4 regions of the Luteibacter sp. 9133 genome follow, and region 1 is predicted to be linked to each of the others. Evidence: riboswitches for the same ligand, from Rfam matches in the RefSeq annotation. Region 1 holds a riboswitch; each other region holds the start of a gene.
The links. Region 1 has a riboswitch for cobalamin ahead of btuB (TonB-dependent vitamin B12 receptor). Riboswitches for the same ligand answer to the same signal wherever they lie in the genome.

Region 2: linked by a shared signal. The riboswitch ahead of FA87_RS19525 (TonB-dependent receptor) and the one ahead of btuB (TonB-dependent vitamin B12 receptor) in region 1 are both predicted to bind cobalamin.
Region 3: linked by a shared signal. The riboswitch ahead of metE (5-methyltetrahydropteroyltriglutamate--homocysteine S-methyltransferase) and the one ahead of btuB (TonB-dependent vitamin B12 receptor) in region 1 are both predicted to bind cobalamin.
Region 4: linked by a shared signal. The riboswitch ahead of FA87_RS00010 (TonB-dependent receptor) and the one ahead of btuB (TonB-dependent vitamin B12 receptor) in region 1 are both predicted to bind cobalamin.

The regions. Positions count from the first base shown of each region.
Region 1 covers NZ_JUHO01000001.1:344,539-351,857, reverse strand. Annotated here, with positions in the region: gene FA87_RS01290 (hypothetical protein) at 1-225, opposite strand, end outside; gene btuB (TonB-dependent vitamin B12 receptor) at 254-2,131, opposite strand; cobalamin riboswitch at 2,254-2,489, opposite strand; partial or broken gene FA87_RS01280 (acyltransferase) at 2,513-3,589, opposite strand; gene FA87_RS01275 (hypothetical protein) at 3,833-4,312, opposite strand; gene mgtA (magnesium-translocating P-type ATPase) at 4,431-7,058, opposite strand; gene FA87_RS20595 (hypothetical protein) at 7,218-7,319, opposite strand, start outside.
Region 2 covers NZ_JUHO01000001.1:4,488,984-4,496,302, forward strand. Annotated here, with positions in the region: gene FA87_RS19520 (efflux RND transporter permease subunit) at 1-2,851, opposite strand, end outside; gene FA87_RS19525 (TonB-dependent receptor) at 3,056-4,951, opposite strand; cobalamin riboswitch at 5,106-5,338, opposite strand; gene nagA (N-acetylglucosamine-6-phosphate deacetylase) at 5,371-6,522, opposite strand; partial or broken gene FA87_RS19535 (SIS domain-containing protein) at 6,545-7,319, opposite strand, start outside.
Region 3 covers NZ_JUHO01000001.1:3,598,768-3,606,086, forward strand. Annotated here, with positions in the region: gene FA87_RS15725 (membrane-bound PQQ-dependent dehydrogenase, glucose/quinate/shikimate family) at 1-1,356, opposite strand, end outside; gene FA87_RS15730 (aldo/keto reductase) at 1,493-2,473, shown strand; gene FA87_RS15735 (glycosyltransferase) at 2,495-3,796, opposite strand; cobalamin riboswitch at 3,887-4,104, shown strand; gene metE (5-methyltetrahydropteroyltriglutamate--homocysteine S-methyltransferase) at 4,299-6,590, shown strand; gene metK (methionine adenosyltransferase) at 6,865-7,319, shown strand, end outside.
Region 4 covers NZ_JUHO01000001.1:1,394-8,712, reverse strand. Annotated here, with positions in the region: gene zwf (glucose-6-phosphate dehydrogenase) at 1-310, opposite strand, end outside; gene FA87_RS00025 (GntR family transcriptional regulator) at 548-1,300, shown strand; gene FA87_RS00020 (SIS domain-containing protein) at 1,314-2,348, shown strand; partial or broken gene nagA (N-acetylglucosamine-6-phosphate deacetylase) at 2,371-3,521, shown strand; cobalamin riboswitch at 3,554-3,786, shown strand; gene FA87_RS00010 (TonB-dependent receptor) at 3,940-5,994, shown strand; partial or broken gene FA87_RS20115 (efflux RND transporter permease subunit) at 6,039-7,319, shown strand, end outside.

The DNA.
Region 1 (7,319 bases):
CACGCCCGCGTAGCTGATCGAAACCCAGTCGATCAGCACGGCCAGGACGACGAAGGCGACGAAGGCCAGGTGCTTTCGCAGGTAGATACCCCCGAGGAAGAACAACGCCATCGACGCGTCGGGAAGATGCAGTACATCGCCGAAGTGATGAAAACGCGTGGCGATCATGATCAGCGCGAACCATGCCGACATGGCGACAAACAACGGACGTGACAGGGGTTTCATCGGGTCGTACCTCGTACGGGGGGACGGATTACGAGCGGGGCTGGTAACGGAACGTGAGCATGTAGTTGCGACCCAGCTGATTGAAGTAACGCGCGGTCTCGTAGTGGCGATCGAAGACATTCTTGCCGGCCAGCTCCACCGACCACGCCGGCGCGAAGGCGTACGCGATGCGCAGATCGGTCAGCGCGTAGCCACCCAGCCGGTGCAGGTTGGTCGAGTCGTCATAGCGATAGCCCGAGGCGAACACACTGGCACCGACGCTCAGCGCGCCGAACGAGCGGTCGACGTCGATATTCGCGGTACGGCGGGCACGTCGTGGCAACAGGTTGCCCTTGCTGTCGTCGTCGCTATCGTCTTCCGGCTGCAGCCACGTCGCGTTACCCGAGAGGTGCCAGTCGGCGACGGTGGTGTCGGCTGCCAGCTCCACGCCACGGATCCGTGCGCGGTCGATATTGTTCGCGCCACCAAACGGGAACAGCGGACCGGTCAGGCTCGAGTCGAAGACGATCAGGTTGTCGATGTGATTCTGGAAGGCATTGATCGACCAGTTACCCCACGTGGGCGTACCGCGCAGCCCCAGCTCCCAGTTGCGGGAAGTTTCCGGGCGGAGGTCCGGATTGCCGTAGTCGGGGTAGTACAGGTCGTTGAACGTCGGTGCCTTGAACGCGGTGCCGTAGCTGCCGGTGACACGCAGGTCCTTCGTCAGCATGTAGCCGTACTGCAGGCTGCCGGTGGTCTTGCCGCCGAACTGGCTGTTCTCGTCACGGCGCAGACTGGCCTGGATCGAGCTGTCGCCGAATGCCTGCAGCCACTGGCCGAAAATCGCGTGATTGCGACGCGCATCGACGAAGTAGTCGGTGCTGCCGACGACGCGATCGCGCTGCCAGTCGTAACCGAGCGTGGTCTGGCCTGCGTCCCCACCGACGTGACCGAGGTCCGCCTGCACCGAGGCGACGTCGCGATGCGTGTTGAACGTATCGGCGTAGACGCCGTTCTCGTAGTCGGTCGAGAAGTCACCGCTGCGACCGAGGTTGAGGGTGAATTTCACGTCCTTCGACGGCGTATAGCGCAGACGGCCGCCAACGACCTGCGTCGACGAGTCGGCGAAGTTGCTGCTGGTGCCGTCGTAATGGTTGGCGCCTTCGGTGCGCATGGCATTGACGTCGGCGTCCCACTGCTCGTCGAAGCGCCATCCGCCCTTCAGCGACAGCGCATTGTTGCGGTAACCGTCCTTGTCCGGCTCGTAGGTGTAGCAACCGCCGCCGCCCGGGCTGGGGCGGCCGCGGCATGCGTTGATGCCGTCGGTCTGGTCGTGGTTCGCTTCCACCGCGTACCAGCCGTTGGCGCCGCGTCCGCTGAAGCCGGCCGAGCCGCGCAAGGTGTCGTAGCTGCCGCCGCCGACGGAGAAGTTCGGCACGAAGCTGCCTTCCGGACGACGGGTGAAGATCTGGATGACGCCGCCCAGCGCGTCCGAGCCATAGAGACTGGAGAACGGGCCACGGACGATTTCGATGCGCTCGATCTGGTCGACCGGAATATCCTGGAAGGCCGCCGTACCGGAGGTCGCTGAACCCACCTTCACGCCATCGATCAGCACCAGCACGTGGTCGGACTCGGTGCCGCGCATGAAGACGGAGGTCGACTTGCCCGGGCCGCCGTTATTGGCGATGGACACACCGGGCGTCGCACGCAGCAGGTCGGCCAGCGAGCGCGGCTGCAGCCGCTCGATCCCGGCACGGTCGATCACCGTGGAGGCGGACAGCACCTGCGCCTGGGTCTGCTCGGTCCGGCTCGCGGTGACCACGACCTTGTCGAGGTCAGTGGAGGTGTCATCGGCGAAGGCCGCGGCGGGAACGAGGCATGCCATCGCGATGGCGACCGCGAGGGTGGAAATACGAAGCGACACGTGGTGACTCCTGCACTACCGCGCCCATCCGCGCGGCATGAATGGCGAGAGACAGGGAGACGGTAGCGGGGATCGCCGATGGCGGAAGGCCGGCCGGCCACCCTCGACATGGCCCTCCGCCTGTCCGGTGTTACCTCGAAGGCCGGTCTCCGGGCTTGCGAGCGCAGGGAGAATCCCTGCCGGTCGGCGCCTTCCCATGCCTTTCGGGGCACAGTGGCTTCATGCAGACCTTTGGCTCGCCTACCGTTGCGGGGGCAGCTCCGGAATGACGCGGACCTCGTGGATCGCGCGGGTCACCGGATTCCCGTTTCAATCCCCGGCTGCGACGCCGGGAATCACCTTGGGCGGCGGTAGTGTATCCGAAGCATGAACGCGGCGGTCGCGCCAGCGCAGGAACGGGCGCTCGACACCATAGTGAAGCAGCGCACCGCCAGCCAGGGTCGCGGACGCATAGATGGCGAAACGGACGAAGCGATGACCGGCCAGACCGTCACCGAGCAGCCCCTCCGTCAGATGAAAAACGCCTTTGTGGCAGAGATAGAGGCTGTACGAAGCGGCGGCCAGCCATCCGGCACCGGGCACCCGCAGCCTTGCGAAGACGGTCGGGCCGCTGAAGGCGGCGACGAAGCCACCCATCGCCAGCGACAGCAGGGGGTAGCCGATGACGCAGGGCCAGAACAGGGGGCGTGCACCGTCGAAAAGGACCAGACAGACGCCAAGGAGAACGGTGGCGGCGCCGAGCACCCAGCCCGCGCGCGCATGGATCCATGCCATCCACTGCGGGCGATACACCCCGCACGCCGCCAGGGCGACACCGGCGACGAGCCCATCAAGGCGCGACCACGTGGGGTAATAGAGGTAACGGAGGTAGACCAGTCCCGCACCGATGTCCGTATCGCGAGCCGGTCCCAGCAAATCGGACCACAGCCATGCCCGCAACAGGAGGCCGCCGGCGACCACCGCGACGCATACGGTGATGAACTTCCACAGAGCGGGTTTGCGCGTCAGCGCGAAGGCCAGCAAGGGAAAGACGAGATAGAAGTGTTCTTCCACGCATAGCGACCACACGTGGGAGAACGCATAGTTGTCGCCGTTGTCGAACAACAGGTTGAAGGTGAACGTCGGAAATTGCCACAACGGCTGCATACCCGGCGTTTCTCGCCATGCCGGCCATAACGCATACATCGCCAGCACGACGATGAACGCAGGAAATATCCGTACGAAACGGCGCCGGTAGAAGCCAGGGAAATCGAGTCTTCCGGTGGTCTTCAGGGACTTCAGCACCTGCGTGCCGATGAGGTAGCCGCTCAGCACGAAGAACAGGTCGACGCCCATCCACCCCGACCATTCCAGCTTGCTGAAGCCATCGCCGAGGCCGCCGACCAGATAGCTGTGAAACAACATCACCCAGGCGATGGCAATCGCGCGCAGCGTGTCGAGGCCGGGTGTGCGGTTCATGCGTGGGATCCCCTGGGTGTCACGTCAATGTGCGTGCGCGTCCGGGCGGATGCGCGGCGCGTTTATGGCGATTCGCGGGCGCGCTCATTGCCCGCGATGCAACGCGGCGAGCAGGGCATCGATATAGGTACGACTTGCGCGCCAGCAGGGCTGCCCCCTGCAACGACAAGAAGCCGCCGGCGCCGCTTCCGCGGAGCCGGCGGCCCGGGTCGTACCAAGCCTTCCCGGTATAGCCCGATGGGATCAGAGGCAGCCGACGAGGCTGTCGTAAACGGAATTGCGGGACCCGGGGAGCTTGGCGTTGAGGGCGTCGTCCGCCTTCATGGCCTCGTAGAACTGTTCCACCAGCATGTCCTTCGGCAGACGGATCTTGCACTTGTACAGCTTGCCGGCGGCCTGCACGGCACCGGACTTGGTGACCACCGAAGCGGTGGTCCCGGCAAAGGTCCACACGCACTGCTTCATGCTGCTTTTGGTCGCGTCGACCGAACAGGTCAGCTGCATAGGGCGGAGGTTGTGAAACTCGCCTTCGCAGAAGGTGTCGCCGCAGATCTTGTCGAAGCCACCGTTGAGCGTGGCTTCGACACCGGCGAAACGGTCGAGGCCGGCTTCCGCGGTCGGCCAGTTGACGATGTCGACGTACCGATCGGCGGCGGGCGGCGTCTGGGCGAAAGCCGCCAGCGGCAGGACGAGAAGAGCGGCAGCGAGGGTGTTTCGAAGCATCGTTGTGACTCCGTGGTTGAGGAGCACACATGACACCGTGTTCGGCGCGGCGGGTCTGTCCCGCCGCGCCCAGGGCACATCGTAGCGTTCGGGCGACGCGTCCTGTGGGACGCGATCCCTACAGCCAGTGGCCGTAGCGCTTGATGTAGATCGTCTTCATCACCTGGGTCAGCACACAGTAGGACGCCAGGGTGAGCGCCAGCCAGGCGAAGTAGATGCCCGGCAGCGGCTGCATGCCGATGCGCGCACCGATCGCCGTGTACGGAATGAACATGCCGATGATCATGATCGCGACGGTCAGCGCCAGTACCGGCGCCGATGCGACGCTCTGCAGGAACGGGATGCGTCGCGTGCGGATCATGTGCACGACCAGCGTCTGCGAAAGCAGACCCTCGATGAACCAGCCGGACTGGAACAGCGACTGGTGAGCGACATCGTTCGCCCCGAAGTAATGCCACATCAGCCAGAACGTCGTGATGTCGAACACCGAGCTGACCGGACCGATCCACACCATGAAACGACCGATATCGCCCGCGTCCCACTTACGCGGCACACGCAGGTATTCCTCGTCCATGCGGTCGAACGGGATGGACAGCTGCGACAGGTCGTACAGCAGGTTCTGCACCAGGATCTGCAGCGGCAGCATCGGCAGGAACGGCAGGAACGCGCTCGCCACCAGCACGCTGAACACGTTGCCGAAGTTGGAGCTGGCGGTCATCTTGATGTATTTCATGATGTTGCCGAAGGTGATACGCCCTTCGATCACACCCTCTTCCAGCACCATCAGGTTCTTTTCGAGCAGGATGATGTCCGCCGACTCCTTGGCGATATCGGTCGCCGTATCGACCGAGATGCCCACGTCAGCGTCGCGCAGTGCCGGCGCGTCGTTGATGCCGTCGCCGAGGAAGCCCACCGTGTGACCACGGCGCTGCAGCGCCTTGACCACGCGCGCCTTCTGCACGGGCGACATCTTGGCGAAGACCGTGGTGCGCTCGACCATCGCGTCGAGAGCATCGTCGTCGAGCTGCTCGATATCGCGGCCCAGGACGGACTCCTGCACATCGAGACCGACCTCGGTGCAGATCTTGCGCGTCACCGCCTCGTTGTCGCCGGTGATGACCTTCACCGCCACGCCGTGGTGGTTCAGCGCGCGAATGGCGGTCGCCGCGGAGTCCTTCGGCGGATCGAGGAACGCGAGGCAGCCGACAGCCGTGAGGCCCGCTTCGTCCGCCACGCCATAAGCGCGGTCGCCGGTGGGATCGCGACGCACGGCGACGATCAGCACGCGGAGCCCGTCCTCGTTGAGGCGATTTGTCATGGCGCGGATCTCGGCGCGCTTCTCCGAGGTCATCGGCTCCGTGACGTCACCGATGCGGGCCTCGCTGCAGATCGCCAGCATCTCTTCCACGGCGCCCTTGCAGACCAGCAACTGCTCGCCCTGCCCGTCCGCCACCACCACCGACATGCGGCGGCGCTGGAAGTCGAACGGAATCTCGTCGACAACGTGGAAGCGACGTGCCACCGGCTCGAGGTCGCGGTGGGCCAGCACGGCCTTGTCCATCAGGTTGCGCAGGCCGGTCTGGAAGCGGCTGTTGAGGTAGCCGTATTCCAGCGCGTCGTCGGAGTCGTCGCCGTTGAGGTCGACGTGACGCTCGAGCACGATCTTGTCGAGCGTCAGGGTGCCGGTCTTGTCCGTGCACAGCACGTCCATGGCACCGAAGTTCTGGATCGCGTTGAGGCGCTTCACCACCACCTTGCGCTTCGACATGGCGATGGCGCCCTTGCCGAGGTTGGCGGTGACGATCAGCGGCAGCATTTCAGGGGTCAGGCCCACGGCGACCGACAGGCCGAACATGAAGGCGCCCAGCCAGTCGTGCTTGTCGAAGCCGTTGATCAGGAAAACGACCGGCACCATGACCGCCATGAAGCGAATCAGCAGCCAGCTCACCGAGGAGATACCGCGGTCGAAGCTGGTCTGCACGCGCTCGCCCGAGAGCGTGTGCGCCAGCGAGCCCAGGTAGGTGCGCGCCCCCGTGGCCATCACCACGGCGGTCGCGGTGCCGGACACCACGTTGGTGCCCATGTAGCAGACGGTGGGCAGGTCGAGCGGACCGTTGGCGTCGCTGGCGAGAGTGGCGCCGGCCGCGGGCGCGACTTTCTCGACGGGGATGGACTCACCGGTCAGGATCGCCTGGCTGATGAACAGGTCCTTGGCCGCCAACAGGCGGAGATCGGCGGGCACCATGTCGCCCGCCCCGAGATGAACGATGTCACCGACGACGAGTTCCTCGACCGGCACCTCGATACGCTCGGCGTGGCCGTCCTCGGCGCGGCGGGTCACCGTGGAGGTATTGCGGACCATAGCCTTGAGCCGCTCGGCGGCCTGCGACGAGCGAAACTCCTGGGTGAACGACAGCAGCACGCTGATGCCGACCATCACGCCGATGATGATCGGCCCGGTGTAGTCGTCCTCGGTGAACAGCTGCACGACCGCGAGCACGAGCAGCACGATGATGAACGGGTTGCGAAAGGCATGCAGCAGCTGGATCGACCAGTGCGGCGGCTTCTCGTGGCCCACCTCGTTGATCCCGTCGCGGTCGAGCCGCTCGGCGATGGCCTCTTCATCCAGGCCGTCCGGCCGGGAATGCAGCGCGCGCAGCAACTCGTCCGCCGGACGGTAGGCGTCCGCGGCGACGGTGGTGAAGGTCTTGGCGGCGACGGCCGCCTGCGAGGTGTGCTTCTTCATGACTCGCTGCCTTTCCGGACGCGGTGTCCGGCAGGGCGCGGGCGGCTCTCAGCGCTTAGCTGAAGGCGTGCGCGCCGGCGCGGAGCCGACGTTCGGTGTTCCGGGTAAACGTGAGGAACGGCGTAAGCCGCGCCGTAGTGTCTATGTCGCTGTTCATCGTTACGGGAGTTTGACGTCAGCCGGTTTCGCCTGGCTTTCCGCAAGTTCCAGCGGACGCGGCACGGTGATCGTGCGCTTGGCCGGGGCGGAGGCAGCGCCACG
Region 2 (7,319 bases), 4.1 Mb from region 1:
GTTCACGCTGGGCCACGAGTGCGAAGTCGACCATCAGGATGGCGTTCTTCTTGACGATACCGATCAACAGCAAGACCGAGATGATCGCCATCAGGGTCAGCTGTGTCTGCGTGACCAGCATCGCCAGGAACGCACCGGCACCCGCCGCCGGCAACGTCGAGATGATCGTCAACGGATGGCCGAGACTCTCGTAGAGAATTCCGAGCACGATGTAGACGGCGAGGATCGCGCCGACCAGCAGCACCATGCCGTTGGACTGCGCGTCCCGCATGCGCTGATTGGTGCCGGTGACGTCCATGCGCACGCCTTCCGGCAAATTGATCCGGCGTACGGCCTCCTCGGCCAGACTGTTGCCCTTATCGGGCGTGATCTTCGGCGCGAGGTTGTAGGTGATGTCGGCCGATTCGAGCTGGTTCTGGTGGGTGACCGCACTCGGCGTCGCCACGGGCTCGATGTGCGCCACCGCCGAGAGCGGAATCATCGTGCCGAGTGAATTCTTCACGTACGTGTTAAGCAGCGCGCCGGGACTGAGCTCCTGCGCGGCCGCCGAGGTCAGCACCACCCAGTACTGGTTGATGTCCGAATAGATGATCGACACCTGGCGCTGGCCGAACGAGTTGTACAGCGCCGAATCGACATCGCCCATGCCGACGTTCAGGCGGCCCGCCGCATCGCGGTCCACCTTCAGCATCTGTTGCTTGCCGACGATGTCGAAGTCGCTGCCGACGTCGCGGAACTCCTTCATGCTGCGCATCTGACGCACCAGCTTCAGCGTCCAGGGCTGCAACGGTTCGCCGCCGGTACTGATCAGCTGGAACGAGTACTGCCCGCGGTTGCTGTTGCCCCCGCTCCCGCCGAGGAACTGCACGGGATTCATGAAGACCTGGACATCGGAGAGCTTGTCGTACTCCTTGCCCTTGCGATCCATGAATTCCTTCATGGATTCATGGCGCAGGTCCGGGCCGCTCCCCTTCTTCTTCAGATCGATGAACATGGTGCCGCTGTTGCCGACGGCCGCGCCATCGTTACCGCTGCCGAGCAGTGTGGTGACATCGGCGACGGCCGGGTCGTTCTGCATCATTTCGCCGACGCGTTTGAGCCGTCGCGACATCTCGTCCGGCGAAATGTTGGCGTCCGCGGTGACATCGGCCTGCAGCATGCCCGTGTCCTCGGCGGGCATGAAATTGCCACCGGCGGTCTTCACCACGGCGAAGCCCAGCGCGAAGGTGGCGAAAAGCAGGATGAGTGGCTGCCAGCGCATGACGCGCCGATGGCGCATCGCCCAGTCCAGTCCGCGCTCATACAGGCGCAGAAACCCGCGATCGAAGCGTTCCAGCGCGCGCTCGACGCGGCCTGGCTGGCGGTCGGGCTCGTCGTGCTTGAGATAGCGGGCACAGAGGGCCGGCGTGAGCGTCAGCGACACGATGGCCGAAATCAGCACGGCCGCCGCCAGGGTCACCGAGAACTCGCGCAGCAACTTGGTGATCATGTTGTTGCCGAACAGCAGCGGCGCGAACACCGCCACCAGCGACAGCGTGATCGACATCACGGTGAAGCCGATCTCGCGCACGCCCTCGAGCGACGCCGGCATCGGTTTGCTGCCGTTCTCCATGTGCCGGACGATGTTCTCGATGACCACGATGGCGTCATCGACGACGAAACCGATGCACAGCACCAGCGCCATCAGCGACATCGTGTTTAGCGTATAGCCGAGTGTCCACATCACGACGAAGGCGCCGGCCAGGGACAACGGCACGCTCAGCGTTGCGATCAGCGTCGGACCGAGACGGCGCAGGAACACCATCATGACCAGGAAGACCATGACGATGCTGATCAGCAGCGCGACCTTGACCTCGTGCAGCGCGGACTGCGTGGTCTGGGTCAGGTCGAAGATGGGGGTGACCTTCGCGTCCGCCGGCAGCAGCGAACGGAAGCGCGGCAGCGCGGCACGGATCGCGTCGGCGGTGGCGATGGAATTCGCCTCCGGACGCTTGCTCATCTGCATGGTGACCGAGCGCTCGCCCTGGAACCATGCGGCCTGGTACTGGTCCTGCTGGCCGTTGTAGACGCGGGCGATGTCCGAGAGGCGCACCGGCACGTTGTTGCGCATCGCGATGAGGATGTCGCCGAAATCCTTCGCGTCGCGAATGCTGTCGTTCGCGACGACCGTCATCTGTGCCTTGCCGTCGGACAGCAGGCCCTGCGGCGAGGTCACGTTGGCGGCGTGCAGCGCATTGGACACATCGTTGGCGGTGAGTCCCTTGGACGACAACGCGCGGGTATCCAGCTCAACGCGCACGGCGTGCGGGGTCCCGCCGAAGACCTGTACGCGCGACACGCCATCGATCTGCGCCACGGCGGGCCGGATCAGGGTGTCGACGACGTCGTAGAGCTTGTCCGGCGGCAGCGACTTCGAGGTGAACGACACCAGCAGAACGGGAATCTGGCCGGTGTCGAACTTAAAGTACTGTGGGGGGCTGGGCATGCCGGCCGGCAGGTCGGCGGCGGACGCGTTGATCGCGGCCTGCACGTCACGCGCGGCGGCATCGGTGGAGCGGTCCATGCTGAAACGGAGGCGGACGAAGCCGCTGCCTTCCGAGCTGTTGGAATACATCTGGTCCACACCCGGGATCTGGCCGAGGTGGCGCTCCAGGGGGGCGATGATGGTCGAGGCCATCGTCTGCGCGTTCGCACCGGGCATCTGCGTCTGGATGAAGACGGCGGGCACTTCGATGGACGGCAGGGCCGCCACGCCGAGCAGCATGTAGGCGATGGAGCCGCACAGCACGAGCCCCGCCGCAAGCAGCGAGGTTCCGATCGGCCGGCGAATGAAAGGTGCAAAAACGTTCACGACACTTCCTGTGATCGCGGGAAGCATACCCGCGCCCGGGGACTTTATGACGTCCGCGCCGGTCCGTGGCGTGTGCCTTTAGTGGGGGCCCTGCCGGAAGACAGGGGTGCGGCGTTTGCCCGAGCCCGGTGCCAGGGGTAGGAGCGCGCCTGCGCGCGATGCCGTGAAACATCGCGCGCAGGCGCGCTCCTACACGGTGCTCCCTCAGCGTACGGGCGAGAACCGCAGCGTCAGGTAATACGTCCGTCCCAGCTGGTTGTAATACGCCGCCGTCTCGTACCGCTTGTCCGCCACGTTCGCGACCCGGCCCTGCACGCTCCAGGCATCGTCCATGTGCCAGGTGGCACGCAGATCCGCGGTCGTGTAGCCGCCCAGACGCGTCGTGTTGGCCGCGTCGTCGTAGCTGTAACCCGAGGCGTAGACCGAGCCGCCCAGCGTCAACGCGCCCAGGTCCTTGTCCAGATCCACGCGACCGGTGCGACGCGGACGGCGGGCCAGCAGGTTGTCCTTCTCGAACCCGCTGTCCCGGTCCAGCGGCTGCTGCAGCGTCAGGTAGCCGCGCACGTGCCAGCCATCGACGTCCGCGCCCACCTGGCCTTCGAGGCCGCGCAGGCGGGCCTTGCTGACGTTGACCGGCAGGAAGTTCGCGTCGTAGCCGATCAGGTCGTCGACCTGGCTCTGGTAGGCGTTGACGGCCCAGTTCCAGATGCCCGGACGACCCGACAGGCCGATCTCGGCGGTGCGCGACTTCTCCGGCTTGAGGTTCACCGTGGGCACGCCGTACGGGTAGTACTCGTCGTTGAAGGTCGGCGCGTGGAAGGCGGTGCCATAAGAGGCCGTGACCTTCATGCCGTTGTCGAAACGGAAGCCATAGGCGGCCGAGCCGGTCGTGTGGTTGCCGAACTGGGTGTTGTGGTCGTGGCGGGCCGACAGCTGGATCTCATGCGGGCCGAACACGCCCTGGTAGAGCGCGAACACGCCCGTGTTGTTGCGGGTGTCCTTGAGATAATCCGTGTCGCTGCTCAGCTTTTCCTGCTGGTAGTCGACGCCGGCGCTCAGCGTCTGGCCCGGGGCCAGCGTGAAGTCGTTCTGCCAGGAACCCTGATTGCGCTTAGAGTACAGATATCCCACGCGCAGCTTGTCGGCACCGGTGACGTAGTTGAAGTCCGCGTCGTAATAGCCCTTGTTGGCGCCGTTGAGGTAGTTGTCGGCGCGGTCCTGGTTCTGGCCCAGGCTGACCGACATGCGCCACGCGGACAGCACGTCGAAGGCCAGCTTCGCGCCGGCGACCTGCTGCGAGCGTCGGGTCAGGTTCTGATAGTCGCCGTCGTATTCGATATCGCCCTTGCTGCGCAGCCAGCTGCCGGTGAGCTCGGTGCCGTCGTCCCAGCGGTAACCGCCCGACAGCGCGCCGTTGTACGTGCGATAGGCGTCATGGTCCGGCTCGTCGGTGAAGCAGCCCTTGAACGCCGTGCCCGCGCCGATGCGGCAGGCGTTGATGCCCGAGGTGTACTGGCCTCCGAGGCTGGCGTTGTACCAGCCGTGGGTCGTGCCGCCCGACACGCCGACCTGACCGGCGGTGTAGCCGTGGCTGCCGCCGGTGACCGAGAGGCTCGGGGTCGGCGCTTCGCCGGCCTGGCCGTGGCGGGTGAAGATCTGGATGACGCCGCCGATCGCGTCGGAGCCGTAAAGGCTCGAGCGCGGACCGCGGACGACCTCGATATGGTCGATCTGCTCGACCGGCAGCTGCTCGTAAGCCGGCAGACCCGCGCCCACGGTACCCACGCGGACACCGTCCACGAGGACCAGCGTGTGCGAGGAGTTGCTGCCACGCATGAACAGCGAGGTCTGCTGGCCGATACCGCCGGTGTTGGCCATGACCACACCGGGCAGCCCGGCGAGCAGGTCCTGGACGTTACGCGGCTGCAGACGCTCGATGTCTTCGTGGGTGATCACGGTCACCGGAGCGAGTACCTCGTCCAGCGGCGTGGCCGTGCGGGTCGCGGTGACGATCACGGGATCGAGGGCGTCCGGTGCGTCGGCCGCGTGGGCAGCGGCGATCGACGACAGCAGGGCTGCCGCTAGCAGGGTCTTCTTCATGGAACGGTCTTCCTCCGCCGCATAGCGCGGCAATGCGTAGCTCAAAGGGCGCGCGAGGAGGACATACGGCGAACGGCACACCGGCGGAACCCGGATGACTGTCCGGATTCGCCCTCCGCGAATCGCCCGAAACGGGACGACGCCCCGGGATGGCTCACGGGGCGCGTCGTCGGGCCGGTCTCCGGACTCACGCCGTCCCCGAGGGGGTGTCGGACCGGCGCCTTCCCGCTGTCGCAGTGGCTGAAGCCGTGTCCGAGGGGCCGTGACGACCCCGGGCGCTTACCGTTGCGGGGGCAGTGCCGGCCTTGCCGCAGAGGCGGCGCACCGGCTTCCCGTTTCATCCCCGTGGCGCGACGCCCCGGGGACACCCGAACCCCGCGACTTTAACCGGAGGGTGGGGCGCTGTCACGACCGCCCGATCAGCCCGCGGCGTAAACGCGCTCGCCGCCGATCCAGGTTTCGATCACCGTATGGGTCTCGTCCATCACGACGAAGTCGGCGCGGTAACCGGCGGCGATATGACCGTGGGTGGCGCCGAGGCCGAGGAACGCGGCCGGATACGTCGACGCCATGCGCGCGGCCTCATCGTAGGCTACGCCGACCATGTCGACCGTGTTGCGCACCGCCGTGGCCATGTCCAGCGCGGAGCCGGCCAGCGTGCCGTCCGCCGTCTGGCAGACGCCGTCGCGCACGGTGATGGTTTCGCCCTTGAGCACGAAGTTCGGATTGTCCGAGCCCACAGGCGGCATCGCGTCGGTGACCAGCATCATCTTCCGTGGCGCCTTCGCCGCGATGGCGACACGCAGCGAGGTCGGGTGCACGTGGTGGCCGTCGACGATCAGACCGCACCAGCTGGCCTGGTCTTCGAGCGCGGCACCGACGACGCCAGGCTCGCGGCTGGTGAAGGGTGTCATCGCGTTGAACAGATGTGTGAAGCCGCGCACGCCCGTCGCCAGTGCATGGCGCGTGGTCTCGTAGTCGGCAGCCGTGTGGCCCGCGGCTACGATGACGCCGTTGGCGACCAGCTGCTGGAGTACTTCCGCGGAAGCGCGCTCGGGGGCCAGCGTCAGCAGGGTCACGCCGCCGTGGCGCCGCGCGACCATCGCGACATCGTCGGCATCGGCGATGCGAAACTTGGCCGGGTCGTGCACGCCCTTGCGTTCAGGGGCGATGAAGGGACCTTCCAGATGGATGCCGAGCACGCCCGGCACGCCCTGGGCGACGGCGTCGTTCACGGCATCGATGGCCTTCGCCATGACCTCCGCGTCGTCACTGATCAGCGTGGGCAGGAAACCCGTGGTGCCGAATCTCGCGTGTGCCTCGCCGATCGTGCGGATCGCGTCGACCGTCGGTGCATCGTTGAACAACACGCCGCCCCCGCCGTTGACCTGGCAGTCGATGAAGCCGGGCAGCAAGGTGCGACCACCGAGGTCATGGCGCTCCGCCGCGCGCACGCGCGGGTCGGATGGCAGCGCCAGTCCGGTGATCTTTCCATCGTCGACCAGCACGGCAAAGCCGCTCTGGAATCCATTGTCGGTGAGCACACGGCCGTTGACGAGGGCGAGGGTCATGGCGATTCCTTGAGGGTGGCGGTCAGACGGTCTCGGTGACTTTATTCAGGTGCGGCGGCACGTCGGGATTGAAGCCGCGCTTCAGCGCGAGCGCCGCCGTGGCGCGGTAGAAGCTCTGCACCGTGATCAGCGGCGCGGCGATCGGTGCGGTGGCGACCAGCGGCAGCACACCCTCACCCGTCGCACCCGGCGCGGCGATCCAGACATTGGCGCCACGCTTGCGGAACTCGGCGGCGACATCGAGCACGCCCGGGAGCGTGTCGTCGTTCTGCGCGAAGAACAGCACCGGGAAGTCCGGGCCGACCAGCGCCATCGGGCCGTGTTTCACTTCGGCCGCGCTGAAGGCTTCGGCATGCAGGCCGCAGGTTTCCTTGAACTTGAGCGCCGCTTCCAGCGCACCGGCGAAGCCGAAGCCACGACCGACCACGAACAGGTTGTGCGCATCGACGAGGCCTTCCGTCAGCGACGACCAGTCGGCATCCCAGCCCTGGCGCAGCTGCGCGGGCAACGCGGCCAGGCGTCGGCGATCTCGGCCTTGCCACTCCACCGGGCGGCGATATGCAGAATCGCGAACAGCGCGCCGAGATAGCTCTTGGTCGCGGCGACGCTGGTTTCCGGGCCCGCGTGCAGCGGGACGACCACGTCCGCGACGTCCGCCAGCGGCGAGTCGGTCACGTTGACCAGCGCCACGACGTACGCACCGGCCTTCTTCGCGGCCTCGGCATTGCGGACCAGATCCGGGCTCTTGCCCGACTGGGATACGGCGACGTAAAGCGCGCCATCGAGGCGCTGCGCGG
Region 3 (7,319 bases), 3.3 Mb from region 1:
CCACTTCGGCTCGCCGGTTTCGATATCCAGCGCGACCGTCGAACTCGACACCTTCTCGTCGAACGGACGACGATGGCCACCGAAGTAATCCGGCGTGGCGTTACCCATGGGCAGATAGACCATGCCCAGATCCGGATCGGCGGTGTACACACCCCACGCGTTAGGCGTGCCGCGGGTCAGCTGATCGTTCGGACCCGGCGTCCAGTTCTGCGGATCGTGCCCGACGTCCCACGCCCAGACCAGCTTGCCGGAGAGCGGATCGAAAGCGCGCACCGCACCCGACGGCTCGCCTTCCGCCTGATTGTCGTAGACCCAGCCACCGAGGATCACGCGATCCTTCAGCACCATCGGCGGCGACGTCACGAAGTGGAAGCCGGCCGGCACATGGCCGAGATACTGCGTCAGCGAGACGAAGCCGTGCTCGCCGAAATCCTCGCAGGGCTTGCCGGTATCGGCGTTGAGCGCGAGCACGCGGGCATCGAGTACCGGCGCGATGATGCGACGCGGGCAATCGGTCTGCGTGCCCCGCGGCGCTTCGTAATAGGCTACGCCGCGGCAGGCCAGATAGACATCCGCATCGGTATTGGCTTTGGGATCGAAACTCCACTTCTTCGCACCCGTGGCCGCGTCAAAGGCGACCACCCAGCTATGGCCGGTACAAACATAGAGCGTGTCGCCGATCTTGATCGGGGTGTTTTCGAAGTTGAACTCGTGACCCGCGTCGGTACCGCCCTGATCCTCACCCGGACGCATGGTGTCGCCCGTCCGCGCCGTCCAGGCGACCTTGAGGTCCCTGACGTTGGTCGCGTTGATCTGGTCAAGCGGCGAGAAGCGATCGCCCCTGGGTGTGCGGCCGTAGAACTGCCAGTCGCTGTCCGGCACCGAGGCGTCGTGGCCATCCGCCATGTTTCGGATGACCGCTTCGCCCTGCGTGCCGACGGGCTGCATGAAACCCGCCACGCCGAGACCGACGCTGACGATAACGGCCACGATCACCGCGAAGGCGCCACTGCCCGAGGGAGTGAGCTTGCGACGTACCCAGGGCATGAGGAGGTAGATACCGAGCAGCACCGGAACCAGCAGTCGCGGTTCCAGCTGCCAGCCCACGAGCCCGACCTCGGTGAACGCCCAGATGGCCGTCCCGAGCAGGATCACGGCATAGAGCCAGAGGGCGCTGGCCGAACCGCGCACGAGCAGGATGCCGGTCGCTACGACCGCGGCACCAGCGATGAGGTAATAGAACGAGCCTCCGAGAGCCGCGAGCCACGCTCCGCCTCCCACGAGAAACAGACCGAGAAGCGCTATGACCACGCCCGTGATACGGGGCGGCCTGCGTGAATAGAGAGTGGACGGCATTTCATGACTCCGGTGGGGGACGCGGCAGGGCGCATCGCGTCGGAGCCGCGGTTCACGGTGATCATAGCCATGGCAGGTATATGCAACGTCTACGTCCGATCGGCCACAATGGCGTATTCCCCGATGGAGTCTTCGCATGCGCTACATCAAGCTCGGCCGTACCGGCCTGGATATCTCGCCGCTGGTGCTCGGTTGCATGACTTATGGCGTTCCCGACCGCGGAAACCACGCCTGGACGCTCGATGAAGAACAGAGCCGGCCCTTCATTCGCAAGGCGCTGGACCTTGGCATCAACTTCTTCGACACGGCCAACGCCTACTCCGATGGCACATCCGAGGAGATCGTCGGACGCGCCCTGAAAGATTTTGCGAAACGCGACGAGGTGGTGATCGCCACCAAGACCTTCTTCCACTGGCGCAAGGGACCGAACGGCGGCGGCCTGTCGCGCAAGGCGATCTTCCATTCGGTGGACGATTCGCTGGCCCGCCTCGGTACCGACTACATCGACCTGCTGCAGATCCATCGCTACGACCAGACCACGCCCATCGAGGAAACGCTCGAGGCACTGCATGACGTGGTGAAGGCCGGCAAGGTCCGCTACCTCGGCGCCTCGTCGATGTATGCGTGGCAGTTCGCGCAGATGGTTTACACCTCGCGGATGCACGGCTGGACCGAGTTCGTCAGCATGCAGGATCACTACAACCTGCTGCAGCGCGAGGAAGAGCGCGAGATGATTCCGTTCTGCATCGACGAGCACATCGCGGTGTTGCCATGGAGCCCGCTGGCACGCGGACGGCTGACGCGCGACTGGGACGAGGGCAGCGACCGGCAGAAGAGCGATGTCTTCGGCGGCACGCTTTACAACGCCACGGAAGACTCGGATCGCGCCATCGTCGCGGCGGTGAAGAAGGTGGCCGATGCGCGTGGCGTGCCTCGTGCGCAGGTGGCATTGTCGTGGGTGGCGCATCGTGACGGCGTGACTGCGCCGATCGTCGGGGCGTCGAAGCCGCAGCATCTCGATGATGCGGTGGCGGCGATCGATCTGGAGCTGACCGAGGAAGAGACGGCAGCTTTGGAGGAGGCTTATACGCCGCGGGCGATCGCAGGGTTCGAGTAAGCGTTGCTTGCGGCAGTTCGGCTATGTTGTTGCCATAGGGCGGTCTCGCCGCGCCATCGCCTGTTCGATCACATCCGCGGCCAGCGACGCGCCTCGCTCGGCCCGGATGACTTCAGCCGCGCGCTGGGCGCGCGAGGCCACGCCTTCGTCAGTCAGGAGGACGCGCAGCTTCGCCGCCGCACGGTCAGCGCGGTAACGCGAAGCGGGCAATACACCGCCCACACCCAGCCGAAGCACACGCGCCGCATTGTCAGGCTGATCGAAGCCATGCGGCACCACGAGCGCCGGACACCCCGCGCGCAAACTCTCCTGCGTCGTGCCGACACCCCCGTGGTGTACCACCGCGGAAGCGCGCGGGAACAGTGCACCGTGTGACGCGTATTCCACAGCCATCACCCCGGCTGGCAACGTGTCGGGCAACCGCGCGCGCATCTCGGGCGAGCCGGTGAGCAAGACGGCACGACGTCCGAGCGCGCCTGCCGCCGCCATGCTCTCGCGAAGGAAGGCCTCGCCCGCGTGCACCGCCGCCGATCCCAGCGTAAACACGATCGGCGCGTCACCCGCGTCGAGAAACGCCGACAGCTCCGGGGGAAGGGTTTCGTTGAAGGGCGAGTAACGGCAATAGCCAGTGACCACGCTGTGCGCCGGGGCATCCTGCGGCGCGTGACCCAGCAACGGCGAATACATCGCCAGCACACCATCGCGCGCGTGCTGTCCGCGATGAAACGGATCGCCCCACACCGACACCGGCGCCAGACCCAGCGACTGCCGGAAGCTGCGCACGGCACGTGTCCACGGTGCGGTCACCCGCTCGCCGATCCGGCGCACCCATGCGCCACGACGCGGCGACGCACGTAAGAAACGGTCGAGTCGCGCCATGCCCGTCGCCGGCGGATCGAAAGCGGAAAGGAACACCGCGGGCGACAGGACGGCGGACAACCACGCCACGCGTGTCGTCTCGCCCAGAATCTGGCCGGCGAAGGCGAGCGTCGAGGTGACGATCGCATCGGCCTCCAGACATACTGGCGCCAGCGCGCGGTAGCTCGCCGCGACATCCTCCGCAGCCAGGTCACGTACGACGAAGCGCGGACCGCGCAGCGGATGGAACGCCCGGGCAGCGAAGGCGGCCTTGTCCTCGGGCTCCGCGATCCCGCTGGCAAGGACGAACCTCAGCCCGGCCTCCGCCACCGCCTCGCGATGAATCGCATGGGCACCGATGGTGACCCGATGGCCCCGCGCCACCAGCTCCCGCCCCACGGACAGGAACGGAAACAGGTCACCCTGCGATCCCACCGTCGCCATCACGATGTGCCTTGCCGCCATGCCTTACTCCCGATGCCCTGGCGCATCGTCGCGGGCGACATGTCGACGCGATGCATGCCTGGCTCGTTGACCTGCCCCGTCCGTAGGGCTAACCTCTGGGCCGCCAGCGGTCTTTATCTCTCTATTCGAATAGAAGGATAAAAGCTAAGAGGGAAGCCGGTGAGAATCCGGCGCTGCCCCGCAGCGGTATGTGGAGACGAGCGCGTCATCAGCACTGGATCGATGGCGATCCGGGAAGCGACACGCAAGGCGGCACCCAGGTGCCACATCCACGAGCCCGAAGACCTGCCGCCGGCCTGGGCGCGCGTGCCGTCATGGGTGCGTGTGCCCTGCCCGACCTGGGCCGTCGCGTTCGCGCGAGGGTCCGGTTCGCCCGCGGGGGCGAAGGTCGACGGTAAGCCGCATGACGCCTTCACGCTGCCGCACCTTCCGTGTGGCAGTGCACGTGCGTCCGCGACGAACCGCCCTTCCCTCCTCTTTGCCACGAAGAGGAATCATCCACATGCCACACGTTACCTACCCCGGTTTTCCCCGCATCGGCCGACGCCGCGAACTGAAGCGAGCGCTCGAAAGTCACTGGAGGGGTGAAACCAGCGCCGACGACCTGCTCACCGTCGCCCGTCAGCTCCGCGAACGCCACTGGCGCCTCGCGCGCGACGCGGGAGCCGACAGCGTTCCCGTCAACGACTTCTCGCTTTACGACCATGTGCTCGATGCCGCCGTCGCGGTCGACGCCATTCCCCCGCGCTACCGTGCACTCCATCAGCGCGATCCGCTGGCCGGCTATTTCGCCATGGCACGCGGCCGTCAGGACGGCGAAGTCGACCTGCACGCGCTGGAGATGACCAAGTGGTTCGACACCAACTACCACTACATCGTCCCCGAGCTGCAGGCGGGCCAGTCGTTTGCCACGCGTGCCGACAAGGTCGTCGCGGAATATCGTGAAGCCGTCGCCCTCGGCCATGCGGCGCGCCCCGTACTCCTCGGTCCGCTGACCTTCCTCCGTTTGGCCAAGACCGTCGACGGCAGCGATCCCCTCGCGCTGCTCGACGCGTTGCTGCCGGCGTGGAGCGGTTTGCTCGATGCGCTCGCGGACGCGGGTGCCGACTGGATCCAGGTCGACGAACCGGCCCTCGTGCTCGATCTCGAGCCGGACTGGCAGGCGGCCTATCGCGGCGCTTATGCCGCCATCGGTGAACGGCCGCGCGGCCGCATCCTGCTCGCGACCTATTTCGGCGAGCTCGGCGGCAACCTCGAACTGGCGGCGTCGTTGCCCGTCGCCGGCCTGCATGTCGATCTAGCGCGCGCGCCTGGGCAACTGGATGCCGTGCTTGACGCGCTTCCCGCCGGTCGTGTGCTGTCCGCCGGCGTGCTCGACGGCCGCAACATCTGGCTGAGCGACCCGTCCGCCATCGCGCCGCGCATCGCCCGCGCACGCGAGCGCCTCGGCGACGAGCGTCTGTGGCTGTCGACGTCGTGCTCGCTGCTGCACGTGCCGATCGATGCGTCGGAAGAAAGGCACCTGCCGGGTTCGATCGGCGACTGGCTGTCGTTCGCGCGGCAGAAGATCGCCGAACTGCGACGCTACGCCGATGCCGCCGTCGGCGACGAGACGGCGCAGCTCGCGCTCGCGCGTCAGCAAGCGACGGTGGCGGCGCGTCTGCTTTCTCCCGACGTGCTGCGCGCCGACGTGCGGGCGCGCGTACGTGGACTGACGCCCCAGTTCGGACAGCGCCGCTCGGCCTACGCGTTTCGCGCGAATGTGCAGAAGCAGCGCTTCGGCCTGCCCGACCTGCCGACCACCACCATCGGCTCGTTTCCGCAGACCACGGAACTACGCCTTGCACGTGCCGCGCATCGCTCGGGCAAGCTCGACGACGGGGCCTATACGGCCGTGCTTCGCGAGGAGGTGCGGCGCGCCGTGACGTTTCAGGAAGAAGCGGGCCTCGATGTCCTCGTGCACGGCGAGCCCGAGCGCAACGACATGGTCGAGTACTTCGGCGAACAGCTGCAAGGCTACGCGTTCACGTCTCTGGGCTGGGTGCAGAGTTACGGCTCGCGCTGCGTCAAGCCGCCGATCGTCTTCGGTGACGTGGCGCGTCCCGCCGCGATGACCGTCGCCTGGTCCGCATACGCCCAGTCCCTGACCGCCAGGCCGATGAAGGGCATGCTCACCGGTCCGGTGACGATGCTGCAGTGGTCGTTCGTACGTGACGATCTCCCGCGTGCAGAGGTGTGCCGACAGATCGCCCTGGCTTTGCGTGACGAGGTCCACGATCTCGAGAAAGCCGGCATCGGCATCGTGCAGATCGACGAGCCGGCGCTGCGCGAAGGCCTGCCGCTGCGCCGGGGTGACTGGGCCGCCTATCTGGACTGGGCGGTCGACGCGTTCCGGATCACCGCGGGTGGCGTCAGCGACTCGACCCAGATCCATACCCACATGTGCTACTCGGAGTTCAACGACATCATCGAGGCGGTCGCCGCGATGGACGCGGACGTGATCTCGATCGAGACCAGCCGCTCGCGGATGGAGCTGCTGGACGCCTTCACACGGTTCCGCTACCCGAACGGGATCGGACCCGGCGTCTACGACATTCACTCCCCGCGGGTGCCCGGCAAGGAGGAAATGGCCGATCTGCTGTCCCGGGCGCTCGAGGTGCTTCGTCCGGACCAGCTCTGGGTCAATCCCGATTGCGGCCTGAAGACCCGCGGCTGGCCCGAGGTAGCTGAGGCGCTGACCGGGATGGTGGCCGTGGCCCGGGCGGCCCGCGAACGACTGGCGGAGGTGGCCTGACGGAAAAAGGGGCACCGTGTCCCCGCGCTGTTGGCCTTTCGCGCGCGGGGCGCGCTCCTACACGGCGGCTGTCGTAGGAGCGCGCCTCGCGCGCGAAAAGCCAACAGAGCGGGCGGCAACCCCCTCCCAACCCCCTCCTACCCCTTCCCGCGCTGAACATCCATGCAATCGTCACCCGCCGGGGGTACCCTTGCCGCTGCAAACCGGCGACGGGGCGTGTATCATGGCGCGCCCCATTTATCTCTTTATCCGTAAAGAAGGATATATACCCTCGATGAGCAATTTCCTCTTCACCTCCGAGTCGGTCTCCGAAGGCCATCCGGACAAAATCGCCGACCAGATCTCCGACGCCGTTCTGGACGCCATCCTGGCCCAGGACCCGCGTGCGCGCGTGGCCTGCGAGACGCTGGTGAAGACCGGTGTCGCCATCGTCGCGGGTGAGATCACCACCAGCGCCTGGATCGATCTGGAAGCGCTGACCCGTAAGGTCATCCTCGACATCGGCTACGACTCCTCGGAAGTCGGGTTCGACGGCGAGACCTGCGGCGTTCTCAACCTGATCGGCAAGCAGTCGCCTGACATCAACCAGGGCGTGGACCGCAAGAAGCCGGAAGAACAGGGCGCTGGCGACCAGGGCCTGATGTTCGGCTATGCGACCAACGAAACCACCGAGTACATGCCGGCGGCGATCCACTACGCGCATCGTCTCGTCGAGCAGCAGACCAAGGT
Region 4 (7,319 bases), 340 kb from region 1:
CGGCGAATTCATCCCAGCCTTCTTCCTTGCGCGCGTCGAGCGAGCGGTAGGAAACCATCTGGATGAACGCGTCCAGCTGGGCCGGAGCCACGTGGGACACGCCTTTCTCGACCGAGGAGCGGACCAGGTCGCGGTAGCCCGCATCGTCGAGGGCCTCGCGGGCCACGCCGATGAGGCGGCTGCTGGGCTGGATCTGGCCGTCCACGAAGCGATGGAACAGCGCGGGAAGAAGCTTGCGGACGGCGAGGTCGCCGGTGCCGCCGAAAATGACCAGATCGAAAGGTTCGATCGGGAGGAGATGAGCGCTCACGACAGTGGCCTGCTGGGATCGATGGGTATGCCGACGGATCGTACCAGTGACATACCAGGTCATACCAGCCCCGTACCACTCAAGGCGGCGTTTTCCGTCGCGATATGAGGCGATGACGCCGCAAAAACGTTTACGGGCCGACTTTGCATCGTGCAAACGCCCGTTTGAATCGCTCACTGGTATTCGCGGGCTTGGACGGTCTTGCCGCAGTGGTCGTTGATTGGTATCTTCTCGACCATGGAAAGCGCTCTCGTCGCCGAATACCAACGCCTGCAGTACGACCCGGCCGCGCGGCAGCCGCTGGCGTACATGCGCCTGCGTCGCGCCATCCGCAACGTGATCGAAAACGGCGAGGTGCAGGTCGGCCATGCACTGCCCAGTGAGCGGGACCTGGCCAGGGCCCTCACGCTGTCCCGGGTTACCGTGCGCAAGGCCATCGGCGGCCTGGTCGAGGATGGTCTGCTCACCCAGCGTCATGGCGCGGGCACCTTCGTGTCCGAGCGCATCGTCAAGCCGCTGTCGCGTATGACCAGCTTCACCGAGGATCTTCGCGCGCGCGGGCTCAATCCGCGCTCGGAGTTCTTCGAGCGGGCCATCGGCGAGGTCACCCCGGAAGAAGCCATGGCGATGAATCTCTCGCCCGGCACCCAGGTGGTCCGCCTGCACCGCCTGCGCTACGCGGGCGACGAGCCGCTGGCGATCGAGCGCAGCGCGGTGCCACTCAACCTGCTGCCCGACCCCAGCCTGGTCGAGGACTCCCTGTACGAAGCGCTCGACACGCTGGGCAACCGCCCGCGACGTGCGTTGCAACGCCTGCGCGCGGTGGTGCTGGGCCCTGCCCAGACCCGGCTGCTCCGGCTCGGCGCCGGCAGTGCCGGGCTGAATATCGAGCGGCGCAGCTTCCTCGACGACGGCCGCATCGTCGAGTTCACGTGTTCCTGGTATCGCGGGGACATCTACGACTTCGTCGCCGAACTGCAGAGCGACTGACGGACCCTTCTTCATGACGATCCAGCCGCAAGACACCCTGATGTACCGCGAAGCGCACGAGACCGCCGAGGTCGTCGAGCGGCAGCTTGCCCTTAACGAAGCCGTGATCGGCGCCCTTGCCGAGCGCCTGCGCGCGAACCCGCCGCGCATGGTGATCACCTGCGCCCGTGGCAGTTCGGATCACGCGGCGATGTACGCGAAGTACGTGTTCGAGACGCAGCTGGGCGTCGTCACCGCCTCGGCCTCGCCGTCGGTCACCTCGATTTACCACGCCGCGCAGCGCCTCGATGGCGCGCTTTACGTCGCCGTATCCCAGTCGGGCAAGAGCCCGGATCTGGTCCGCAATGCCGAGGCCGCGAAGAAGGCCGGTGCGTACGTCGTGGCGCTGGTCAACGTGACCGACTCGCCGCTGGCGGACGTCGCGGACGTGGTCGTCCCGCTGCACGCGGGCCCGGAAACCAGCGTCGCCGCGACCAAGAGCTATCTCGGCGCGCTGTTCGCGATTCTGCATATCGCCGCCCGGTGGAGTGGCAAGGCCGAGATCGCCGACGCCCTGGCCGCGTTGCCCGCGCAGCTGCGCCAGGGCTGGGATGCCGACTGGTCGTCGCTGACGGAAGGCCTCGTCGATGCGCACAACCTGTTCGTGGTCGGTCGTGGCTTCGGCTTCGCCGGTGCGCTGGAAGCGGCGCTCAAGTTCAAGGAAACCTGCGGCCTGCATGCCGAAGCCTTCAGCGCGGCCGAAGTGAAACACGGCCCGATGGCGCTGGTCGGCCCGGACTTCCCGGTGCTGTTCTTCGCGCAGAACGACGACACGCTCCCGGGCGTGCTCGATGTCGCCGCCGAGTTCCGCAAGCGTGGCGCCAATGTCTGGATCGCCGCGCCGGGTGCGACGGGTGAGGGTGTGCTGCCGCTGGTCGCCACCGCACCGATCGCCGCGCCGCTGATCACGGTGCAGAGCTTCTACCGCGCCACGGCGGCGCTCGCGCTGAAGCGCGGCTTCAATCCCGACGTGCCGCCGCACCTGAATAAAGTCACCGAGACCGTCTGACCGCCACCCTCAAGGAATCGCCATGACCCTCGCCCTCGTCAACGGCCGTGTGCTCACCGACAATGGATTCCAGAGCGGCTTTGCCGTGCTGGTCGACGATGGAAAGATCACCGGACTGGCGCTGCCATCCGACCCGCGCGTGCGCGCGGCGGAGCGCCATGACCTCGGTGGTCGCACCTTGCTGCCCGGCTTCATCGACTGCCAGGTCAACGGCGGGGGCGGCGTGTTGTTCAACGATGCACCGACGGTCGACGCGATCCGCACGATCGGCGAGGCACACGCGAGATTCGGCACCACGGGTTTCCTGCCCACGCTGATCAGTGACGACGCGGAGGTCATGGCGAAGGCCATCGATGCCGTGAACGACGCCGTCGCCCAGGGCGTGCCGGGCGTGCTCGGCATCCATCTGGAAGGTCCCTTCATCGCCCCTGAACGCAAGGGCGTGCACGACCCGGCCAAGTTTCGCATCGCCGATGCCGACGATGTCGCGATGGTCGCGCGGCGCCACGGCGGCGTGACCCTGCTGACGCTGGCCCCGAGCGCGCTTCCGCGGAAGTACTCCAGCAGCTGGTCGCCAACGGCGTCATCGTAGCCGCGGGCCACACGGCTGCCGACTACGAGACCACGCGCCATGCACTGGCGACGGGCGTGCGCGGCTTCACACATCTGTTCAACGCGATGACACCCTTCACCAGCCGCGAGCCTGGCGTCGTCGGTGCCGCGCTCGAAGACCAGGCCAGCTGGTGCGGTCTGATCGTCGACGGCCACCACGTGCACCCGACCTCGCTGCGTGTCGCCATCGCGGCGAAGGCGCCACGGAAGATGATGCTGGTCACCGACGCGATGCCGCCTGTGGGCTCGGACAATCCGAACTTCGTGCTCAAGGGCGAAACCATCACCGTGCGCGACGGCGTCTGCCAGACGGCGGACGGCACGCTGGCCGGCTCCGCGCTGGACATGGCCACGGCGGTGCGCAACACGGTCGACATGGTCGGCGTAGCCTACGATGAGGCCGCGCGCATGGCGTCGACGTATCCGGCCGCGTTCCTCGGCCTCGGCGCCACCCACGGTCATATCGCCGCCGGTTACCGCGCCGACTTCGTCGTGATGGACGAGACCCATACGGTGATCGAAACCTGGATCGGCGGCGAGCGCGTTTACGCCGCGGGCTGATCGGGCGGTCGTGACAGCGCCCCACCCTCCGGTTAAAGTCGCGGGGTTCGGGTGTCCCCGGGGCGTCGCGCCACGGGGATGAAACGGGAAGCCGGTGCGCCGCCTCTGCGGCAAGGCCGGCACTGCCCCCGCAACGGTAAGCGCCCGGGGTCGTCACGGCCCCTCGGACACGGCTTCAGCCACTGCGACAGCGGGAAGGCGCCGGTCCGACACCCCCTCGGGGACGGCGTGAGTCCGGAGACCGGCCCGACGACGCGCCCGTGAGCCATCCCGGGGCGTCGTCCCGTTTCGGGCGATTCGCGGAGGGCGAATCCGGACAGTCATCCGGGTTCCGCCGGTGTGCCGTTCGCCGTATGTCCTCCTCGCGCGCCCTTTGAGCTACGCATTGCCGCGCTATGCGGCGGAGGAAGACCGTTCCATGAAGAAGACCCTGCTAGCGGCAGCCCTGCTGTCGTCGATCGCCGCTGCCCACGCGGCCGACGCACCGGACGCCCTCGATCCCGTGATCGTCACCGCGACCCGCACGGCCACGCCGCTGGACGAGGTACTCGCTCCGGTGACCGTGATCACCCACGAAGACATCGAGCGTCTGCAGCCGCGTAACGTCCAGGACCTGCTCGCCGGGCTGCCCGGTGTGGTCATGGCCAACACCGGCGGTATCGGCCAGCAGACCTCGCTGTTCATGCGTGGCAGCAACTCCTCGCACACGCTGGTCCTCGTGGACGGTGTCCGCGTGGGTACCGTGGGCGCGGGTCTGCCGGCTTACGAGCAGCTGCCGGTCGAGCAGATCGACCATATCGAGGTCGTCCGCGGTCCGCGCTCGAGCCTTTACGGCTCCGACGCGATCGGCGGCGTCATCCAGATCTTCACCCGCCACGGCCAGGCCGGCGAAGCGCCGACCCCGAGCCTCTCGGTCACCGGCGGCAGCCACGGCTACACCGCCGGTCAGGTCGGCGTGTCGGGCGGCACGACCCACGGCTGGTACAACGCCAGCCTCGGAGGCCAGTACACCTCGGGCATCAACGCCTGCCGCATCGGCGCGGGCACGGCGTTCAAGGGCTGCTTCACCGACGAGCCGGACCATGACGCCTATCGCACGTACAACGGCGCGCTGTCGGGCGGTTACCGCTGGGACGACGGCACCGAGCTCACCGGCAGCTGGCTGCGCAGCAAGGGCGATATCGAATACGACGGCGACTATCAGAACCTGACCCGACGCTCGCAGCAGGTCGCCGGCGCGAAGCTGGCCTTCGACGTGCTGTCCGCGTGGCGCATGTCGGTCAGCCTGGGCCAGAACCAGGACCGCGCCGACAACTACCTCAACGGCGCCAACAAGGGCTATTACGACGCGGACTTCAACTACGTCACCGGTGCCGACAAGCTGCGCGTGGGATATCTGTACTCTAAGCGCAATCAGGGTTCCTGGCAGAACGACTTCACGCTGGCCCCGGGCCAGACGCTGAGCGCCGGCGTCGACTACCAGCAGGAAAAGCTGAGCAGCGACACGGATTATCTCAAGGACACCCGCAACAACACGGGCGTGTTCGCGCTCTACCAGGGCGTGTTCGGCCCGCATGAGATCCAGCTGTCGGCCCGCCACGACCACAACACCCAGTTCGGCAACCACACGACCGGCTCGGCCGCCTATGGCTTCCGTTTCGACAACGGCATGAAGGTCACGGCCTCTTATGGCACCGCCTTCCACGCGCCGACCTTCAACGACGAGTACTACCCGTACGGCGTGCCCACGGTGAACCTCAAGCCGGAGAAGTCGCGCACCGCCGAGATCGGCCTGTCGGGTCGTCCGGGCATCTGGAACTGGGCCGTCAACGCCTACCAGAGCCAGGTCGACGACCTGATCGGCTACGACGCGAACTTCCTGCCGGTCAACGTCAGCAAGGCCCGCCTGCGCGGCCTCGAAGGCCAGGTGGGCGCGGACGTCGATGGCTGGCACGTGCGCGGCTACCTGACGCTGCAGCAGCCGCTGGACCGGGACAGCGGGTTCGAGAAGGACAACCTGCTGGCCCGCCGTCCGCGTCGCACCGGTCGCGTGGATCTGGACAAGGACCTGGGCGCGTTGACGCTGGGCGGCTCGGTCTACGCCTCGGGTTACAGCTACGACGACGCGGCCAACACGACGCGTCTGGGCGGCTACACGACCGCGGATCTGCGTGCCACCTGGCACATGGACGATGCCTGGAGCGTGCAGGGCCGGGTCGCGAACGTGGCGGACAAGCGGTACGAGACGGCGGCGTATTACAACCAGCTGGGACGGACGTATTACCTGACGCTGCGGTTCTCGCCGTACGCTGAGGGAGCACCGTGTAGGAGCGCGCCTGCGCGCGATGTTTCACGGCATCGCGCGCAGGCGCGCTCCTACCCCTGGCACCGGGCTCGGGCAAACGCCGCACCCCTGTCTTCCGGCAGGGCCCCCACTAAAGGCACACGCCACGGACCGGCGCGGACGTCATAAAGTCCCCGGGCGCGGGTATGCTTCCCGCGATCACAGGAAGTGTCGTGAACGTTTTTGCACCTTTCATTCGCCGGCCGATCGGAACCTCGCTGCTTGCGGCGGGGCTCGTGCTGTGCGGCTCCATCGCCTACATGCTGCTCGGCGTGGCGGCCCTGCCGTCCATCGAAGTGCCCGCCGTCTTCATCCAGACGCAGATGCCCGGTGCGAACGCGCAGACGATGGCCTCGACCATCATCGCCCCCCTGGAGCGCCACCTCGGCCAGATCCCGGGTGTGGACCAGATGTATTCCAACAGCTCGGAAGGCAGCGGCTTCGTCCGCCTCCGTTTCAGCATGGACCGCTCCACCGATGCCGCCGCGCGTGACGTGCAGGCCGCGATCAACGCGTCCGCCGCCGACCTGCCGGCCGGCATGCCCAGCCCCCCACAGTACTTTAAGTTCGACACCGGCCAGATTCCCGTTCTGCTGGTGTCGTTCACCTCGAAGTCGCTGCCGCCGGACAAGCTCTACGACGTCGTCGACACCCTGATCCGGCCCGCCGTGGCGCAGATCGATGGCGTGTCGCGCGTACAGGTCTTCGGCGGACCCCGCACGCCGTGCGCGTTGAGCTGGATACCCGCGCGTTGTCGTCCAAGGGACTCACCGCCAACGATGTGTCCAATGCGCTGCACGCCGCCAACGTGACCTCGCCGCAGGGCCTGCTGTCCGACGGCAAGGCACAGATGACGGTCGTCGCGAACGACAGCATTCGCGACGCGAAGGATTTCGGCGACATCCTCATCGCGATGCGCAACAACGTGCCGGTGCGCCTCTCGGACCATCGCCCGCGTCTACAAACGGCCAGCAGGACCAGTACCAGGCCGCATGGTTCCAGGGCGAGCGCTCGGTCACCATGCAGATGAGCAAGCGTCCGGAGGCGAATTCCATCGCCACCGCCGACGCGATCCGTGCCGCGCTGCCGCGCTTCCGTTCGCTGCTGCCGGCGGACGCGAAGGTCACCCCCATCTTCGACCTGACCCAGACCACGCAGTCCGCGCTGCACGAGGTCAAGGTCGCGCTGCTGATCAGCATCGTCATGGTCTTCCTGGTCATGATGGTGTTCCTGCGCCGTCTCGGTCCGACGCTGATCGCAACGCTGAGCGTGCCGTTGTCCCTGGCCGGCGCCTTCGTCGTGATGTGGACACTCGGCTATACGCTAAACACGATGTCGCTGATGGCGCTGGTGCTGTGCATCGGTTTCGTCGTCGATGACGCCATCGTGGTCATCGAGAACATCGTCCGGCACATGGAGAACGGCAGCAAACCGATGCCGGCGTCGCTCGAGGG